Regions from separate parts of the Pseudogracilibacillus amylolyticus genome, predicted to be linked through region 1. Evidence: riboswitches for the same ligand, from Rfam matches in the RefSeq annotation. Region 1 holds a riboswitch; each other region holds the start of a gene.
What was found. Region 1 has a riboswitch for S-adenosylmethionine ahead of ACPYKA_RS14825 (5-methyltetrahydropteroyltriglutamate--homocysteine S-methyltransferase). Riboswitches for the same ligand answer to the same signal wherever they lie in the genome.
Positions count from the first base shown of each region.

Region 2: another riboswitch for S-adenosylmethionine. It lies ahead of ACPYKA_RS05040 (methionine ABC transporter ATP-binding protein); the one in region 1 lies ahead of ACPYKA_RS14825 (5-methyltetrahydropteroyltriglutamate--homocysteine S-methyltransferase).
Region 3: another riboswitch for S-adenosylmethionine. It lies ahead of ACPYKA_RS17470 (5-methyltetrahydropteroyltriglutamate--homocysteine S-methyltransferase); the one in region 1 lies ahead of ACPYKA_RS14825 (5-methyltetrahydropteroyltriglutamate--homocysteine S-methyltransferase).

Region 1 covers NZ_JBPPZG010000147.1:6,650-8,917, forward strand. Annotated here, with positions in the region: gene ACPYKA_RS14825 (5-methyltetrahydropteroyltriglutamate--homocysteine S-methyltransferase) at 1-1,054, opposite strand, end outside; SAM riboswitch class I at 1,215-1,318, opposite strand; gene ACPYKA_RS14830 (MFS transporter) at 1,522-2,268, shown strand, end outside.
Region 2 covers NZ_JBPPZG010000027.1:18,634-20,901, forward strand. Annotated here, with positions in the region: gene ACPYKA_RS05040 (methionine ABC transporter ATP-binding protein) at 1-809, opposite strand, end outside; SAM riboswitch class I at 965-1,079, opposite strand; gene ACPYKA_RS05045 (thioredoxin family protein) at 1,154-1,471, opposite strand; gene ACPYKA_RS05050 (toprim domain-containing protein) at 1,489-1,848, opposite strand; gene gcvH (glycine cleavage system protein GcvH) at 1,944-2,268, opposite strand, start outside.
Region 3 covers NZ_JBPPZG010000212.1:3,142-5,409, reverse strand. Annotated here, with positions in the region: gene ACPYKA_RS17475 (2,3-butanediol dehydrogenase) at 1-609, opposite strand, end outside; SAM riboswitch class I at 875-974, shown strand; gene ACPYKA_RS17470 (5-methyltetrahydropteroyltriglutamate--homocysteine S-methyltransferase) at 1,170-2,268, shown strand, end outside.

The DNA of each region.
Region 1 (2,268 bases):
GTTCTTCTTCTGTCAATTTATTTCCATGATGTGTTGATGCGAATCCACATTGTGGACTAATGCAAATTTGCTCTTTTGGGATGTACTGTGTTGCTTCTTTAATCCGTGCTTTAATATTTTCCTCATCTTCTAATTGACCTGATTTGGATGTAAATAAACCAAGGACAACTTGTGCTCCTCCGTTTGGAATAAATTCAAGTGGCTTAAAATCTCCTGAGCGATCATCGTCGTATTCAAGGAAAAAACCGTCCACTTTCTCTTTAGCAAATAGCGTTGGTGCAATTATGCCATAGCTACCTTCAAAGGCCCAGTTCGATCTGTAGTTCCCACGGCAAAGGTGAGTCGTTACATAAAGATCTTCTGGCTTTCCTTCGAGCACCCCATTTACTACTTTTAACGCCAATTCAATCAATTTCTCTCTGGAGTACTTGCCATCATTAAATGGAATGTCTGGGGAAGATAGTCCCGCAATATATACATCATCAAACTGAAGGTAACGTACGCCCGCATCATAAAATGCTTTTAATGCATCACGATACGTCTGAATAATGTCCTCTGCATATTCTTCAACATCAGGATAAATATCTTCATTCCGAATCCCTACATTAAAAAGTTGGTTCGGACTTGGGATCGTCTGCTTAGCAACTGCACGACCGTCAACAATTTCTTTGAATACAATAAAATCTTTAACATGTGGGTGATCTGAATTAAATGAAATTTTTCCAGTATTTCGTACGTTATACTTTTCTGTTTCTTCATTTCCGTGAAAAATATAGCCAGTTTCTGGTACATACCCTTCTATCCCATTTAAATGCTCAAGAAAATCAGTGTGCCAAAATCTACGTCTAAACTCTCCGTCCGTTACTGCAGACAAGCCTATTTCAATTTGTTTATCGACAATGCGTTTAATTTCTTTTGTTTCAATATCATATAACTGTTTTGCTGAAATTTTTCCTTCTCGAAAATCCTTTCTCGCTTGATGGATACTTTCTGGTCTTAATAAACTCCCAACATGATCTGCTTTAAATGGTGCTTTCGTTACTGTAATTGTCATAAAACATTTTCCTCTCCGTTTTCGTATTTAGTCTGTTTTTAAGGCATTGCGATATCGTTTTTTATCATTCCCCCGATTTCATTGGACTTTTCGGGGTTATTAACATCAAAAAACCCCTTCTTGAATCAAGAAGAGGTTAACACACGATAGTCTCTCGCTCTCCTTATCTTCAAGCATAAATGCTTCTGGAATTGGCACAGTACTTATAAAAAGTCTGTTGCCGAGGCTTCAAAGGGCCAGTCCCTCCACCTCTCTGGATAAGAAATTAAAACTATTTAACTGTGGTTTATAAGATATCGTGGTTTAGCATAAATGTCAAGAAAAATATACGAACCTTATATAAGTATATCTTCCTTCTTTGAAATATTATTTTTGGCAAGATACAATTAAAGAAGAGACAAAACTTTAATTTACTAGGAAGTACTAACTAATCTCTAAATAATTTAAACAGAAGGGATGCACAGTTTATGCATTTTCTTTTATATTTACTTGTTTTTATATCTTTTACAGACCTTTTTGCCCAATTGCCAATAACAAGCACTTATGCACAGAGCTTAGGTGCAGCAACCGGGTTCATCGGTTTTATCGTTGGAGCATATTCATTAACGAATCTATTTAGCAACGTGTTTGCTGGACATTTTGTTGATAATAAAGGGCCTAAAAAAGTCATGATTGTAGGGTTTTTACTAAATGGAATCATTTTATTTTTATATTCTGTCGTTACCTCTCCTGTCCAGCTCCTATTTGCCCGTTTTTTAAACGGGGTTACTGCAGGTGTTATTACTCCAGCAGCTTTTACTTATATAACTTTATATAATAAGGACAAAAAAAGTGGAAAAACAATGGCCTATGCAGGTGCGGCGGTAGGTTTGGCAGCGATCAGCGGGCCTGCCTTTAGTGGAATTATTTCATCTAAGGCTGGCCCGGAAATAGTTTTCGTGACACTTGCTGTCCTCATGATTTTAGGTGGTTTATTAACGTTACTATTAAAACCGCTTCATAAAGAGCAAAAAGCTGCAGAAAAAAAGGACTCATCATTAATCGATTACTTTCCTCTATTTAAAAATAAAGGATTAATTATTTCATTTGTCGGCGCCTTGTCTTTAGCCGCTTCTCAAGGCATTCTAGCCTATATGCTCCCTTTGAAAGTAACATCCTTACAAATGGAAGACCATATTAGCGGAATGTTAATGAGTATATTTGGAATTGTAGCT
Region 2 (2,268 bases), on a different contig from region 1:
AGGCGTAATACTTTTCCACGTTTCTCTACATTATTGAGAATGTCCGCAACACTTTCTTCTACGTCTGGATTTGCCATTACTTGTTCGACAAATTTTTTCGTAACAGGTTGTTCTGGGTTCGAGAACACATCTAGAACATTACCAGTTTCTACGATCTTCCCTTTCTCCATAACTGCAACCCGATCACATATTTTCCGAATCACATGCATTTCATGGGTAATTAAAATAATCGTGAGGCCAAGTTTTTTATTTATATCAACTAGCAAATCAAGAATTGAATTAGTAGTTTCGGGATCAAGTGCTGATGTAGCTTCGTCGCAGAGGAGAACTTTCGGATCGTTAGCAAGCGCACGCGCGATTCCTACACGTTGTTTTTGTCCTCCGCTTAGTTGGGAAGGATAGGCTTTTTCTCTTCCGGTTAGCCCGACCAAATCGATCAGCTCTTGAACCTTCTTTGTCTGTTCTGTTTTTGGAACACCTGCTATTTCTAGTGGAAAAGCAATATTTTCCTCCGTCGTTCGTGACCATAAAAGATTAAAATGTTGAAAAATCATCCCGATTTCTTGTCGAGCTTGTCTTAAATTTTTGCCTTTTAGTTTAGTCATTTCTTTTCCATCAATAATAACGGATCCATCCGAAGGCTCTTCCAAACGATTTAGTAGCCGTACTAATGTACTTTTCCCTGCACCACTATACCCTATTACCCCAAAGATTTCGCCTTCTTTAATTTCTAGTGATAAGGAATCTACTGCTGTAATCGGGCTTTTATCTAATGTAAAAACTTTCTTTAAATTTTGTATCGATATCATGATTTGCCCTCCTTTAACATCGTTGGTTTGGGAAACTATGAAATTCGCATAACATTAGATTCATACTCTAATGCCATCCTGTTTACTCTTTCAGATACAATTAAAAAAGTCTTCCTGTAAGAGAACAGAAAGACTTAACAATCTATCTTCACGTTCTCTCATCTATCAAAGCATCTGCTTTGCAGGATTTAGCACCTTTCAATTTTGGAAGTAAAATTGAAGGTTGCCGCGAATTCATAGGGCCAGTCCCTCCATCGCTCTTCATAAGAGTTAAGATGTATTCCTTTTTATTGATAACAATAAACAATATAGCATTATATCTGTTTTTATGTCAAGTAATACGTTTAATCTTGTCGAAAGAGCTCTGGTGCATATGTCCATACATAATGATATATATTTGCAACGGAAAAGAATGTATACACTTTTTCTTTAACTTTATCGTCCTTCATAACGAACAAGCAAGGTACACTTTCCACCTTATATTTCTGCATAAATTCTGGGTACAATGATGCGTTCATCTCATAAAAAATATCTTGCTGATGTGTCTTTTCGATTTTTTCTAAAAATGAACGCGCTACATGACATGTTCCACAAAAAGGGGTATGAATGTATAATAAATAGTCACTTTTTTGTTCTAATTGTTCTGCGGTTATTTCTTGCAAAAGAATCACCAATTTCCTTATAACATCAAATACAATGGATCTATTTTAAAATTATGTTTTACCAATTCATGAGCAATAATATTCAAAGGAGTTAGTTCAACTTGTTGATAATCATCCGGAATATACATTTGAATGGAATTGGGTAGTTCAGCAGTTAATTGCTTCCTTAACCTTATTCCAGGTTCATCTGCATCAACAAAAATATATACGTCACGATTATCTAGATCAAATTCATCTAACATTTCATCAAACTTTTCCACACCAAATGTTCCGTGTGTACAAATGATATCGATTTCCTCTCTGATTATTTTCTGAACATGTATCTTATCGGATAAACCTTCTACGATAATAACTTTCTTATCATTTAAAATACCCAATGCTTCTCCCCCAATTTCAAGGTAGCCATCATTGAAAGCCAGAAGCCTCTAAAAACTACATGCACCCTTATGGTAGGGTGCAAGTAATATTATTCCTATTTAGAAATATAGGCATTATATTCTTCAGAGGAAAGCAGGTCTTCTAGTTCTTCATCATCGGACGGTTCAACAACAATCATCCAAGCTTGTTCATAAGGAGATTCATTAACATACTCTGGATTATCTTCCAAACCTTCATTAACTTCTACAACTGTCCCGCTTATTGGTGCATACAATTCTGAAACTGTTTTTACAGACTCAACACTTCCAAACGGCTCATTCACTTCAATTGTATCGCCCACCTCTGGAAGTTCAACAAAAACGATATCACCTAATTCATCTTGAGCAAAGTCAGTAATTCCAATTCTAACATCGCTTCCT
Region 3 (2,268 bases), on a different contig from region 1:
ATCACTAACAAAAATTTTATTTGCCCCAGCTGCACGCGCATTTAAAACCGTCAATAAACCAATTGGGCCTGCACCAGTAACCAAAACATTATCGCCAGGTTTTACTCCTGCTAAATCTACAGCTCTATGCGTTACTGCTGTCGGCTCTACAAGTGCCGCTTGCTCCAAAGTCATATTGTCTGGAATACGATGGCAGTATTGTTCATCTAGCACACAGTATTCCGCAAACCCGCCATCATCCGCAAGGCCAATAAATGCCGCATTACTATTTCTGCATAGATGATAGTTACCTTCACGACATTCTTTACATTCCCCGCAACGAATATTCGGTTCAATACAAACTCGATCGCCTACGCTTAAAGATGTTACGTCACTTCCAACCTCCGTAACTGTCCCACTAAATTCATGGCCCAATGTAAGTGGAGCTTGTCTTTTGGTTAATGGATGTTCTTCTGTAGGAATGCCAATGAAATGTGAATATGCATGCAAATCAGAACCGCAAATACCTGTCCAAGCAACTTCTACTTTAACATCCTTTGTGCCTACTTCTTTAATCTCTACATCTTCCACTCGCACGTCTTTTTCAGCATAAATTCTTGCTGCTTTCATCAGACTCACTCTCCTGCTGTTTAATTAGATTCATTTACAAAAGCCAGAGTTTCACATCTCTTGGATACGTAATTCTCTTATAGTTCTATTTACCCAACAATCTAGGATAATTGGTATATTCCACTCTGTCTATGAGTCTATTATACTACTCTCTTTTTTTAAGACATACTTTCTTGACCATTAAAGAAACTTAATCGCCCCCCGACCATTGACATTCAATGAATATACAGGTAATTTAATAATAATAATAACTGAATTTATAATTTTCTTATTTAGAGAGATGGAGGGACTGGCCCTAAGATATCTCAGCAACAGACATTTTTGTACTGTGCTAATTCCAGTAGCGTGAGGCTTGAAGATAAGAAGAGTAATTATCTCTGATACGAATCTCTTCTTTATTTAAGAGGGGATTTTTTTGGCAGGTAGGAAAGTATAAAATCTTTCCCGTCTGCATAAGTGCAACTAAGCCATCCGCCCAAAGGCTTGGCGGATGCCAAGTTTTCTAATACCCTAAAAAGCAAAACAAACAGAATAAATTCATTTTAGAGGGGTTGTACAAATTGATTAATTCCACTATTAAAGCGCCATTTAAAGCAGACCATGTAGGAAGCTTTTTGCGTCCACAAGCACTTAAAGATGCAAGGGCACAATATCAGGAAGGCCAAATAACGAAGGAAGAATTACGTTCCATAGAAGATATGGAGATTGCTAAAATTGTTGAAAAGCAAAAGGAAATAGGTCTGACGACAGTTACGGATGGCGAGTTTAGGAGAAGATGGTGGCACTTAGATTTCATAAGAGCCATTGAAGGGATTCGTGTTTATGAAATAGACATACAAGGCGCATTTAATGGAGTGATGAAAAAAGCAGAAGCATATACCGTTGATTCGAAATTAAAATTCCCGAAAAGCCATCCATTTTTAGAGGATTTCGCGTATTTGAAAAGGATAGCCGGTGACCATGTTGCCAAAATTACAATCCCCGGGCCTAATATGATTTTCTATTCAGGTGTAGTTGGAAGTGAGCCTTATTTAAGTAACCCTTCCTATCCTTCACTCGATGATGCGGCTAAAGATATTGTTAACGTATATCAAGATGCCATTCAGGCTTTTTATGAAGTGGGATGTCGCTATTTACAATTAGATGATACAAGCTGGGGTGCACTATTCAGTGATGCTTTCCGAGATAAGATAAAAGCACAAGGATTCGATCCAGATGAACTGGTGAAGAAATTTGCCGATATTACCGTTGAGGCTCTAGCAAACAAACCGGAAGATATGGCAATTACTATTCATATTTGTCGTGGGAATTTTAAATCCTCTTGGTTATATCAAGGCGGGTATGAACCAATAGCAAAAGAATTATTTTCCCGTGTTAATGTAGATGCCTTTTTCTTAGAGTATGATAGTGAGCGATCTGGAGATTTTTCACCATTACGATTCATTAAAGATCAACATGTTGTATTAGGGCTAATCACATCTAAGACTCCTGAACTCGAAGATGAAAATGAAATCAAAAGTAGAATAGAAGAAGCAACGAAATATGTAGATATTAATCAACTTTGTTTGAGCCCACAATGTGGTTTTGCCTCTACGGAAGAAGGAAACACCCTAACAGAAGAAGAACAATGGAATAAACTACGCCATGTTGTTCAAATTG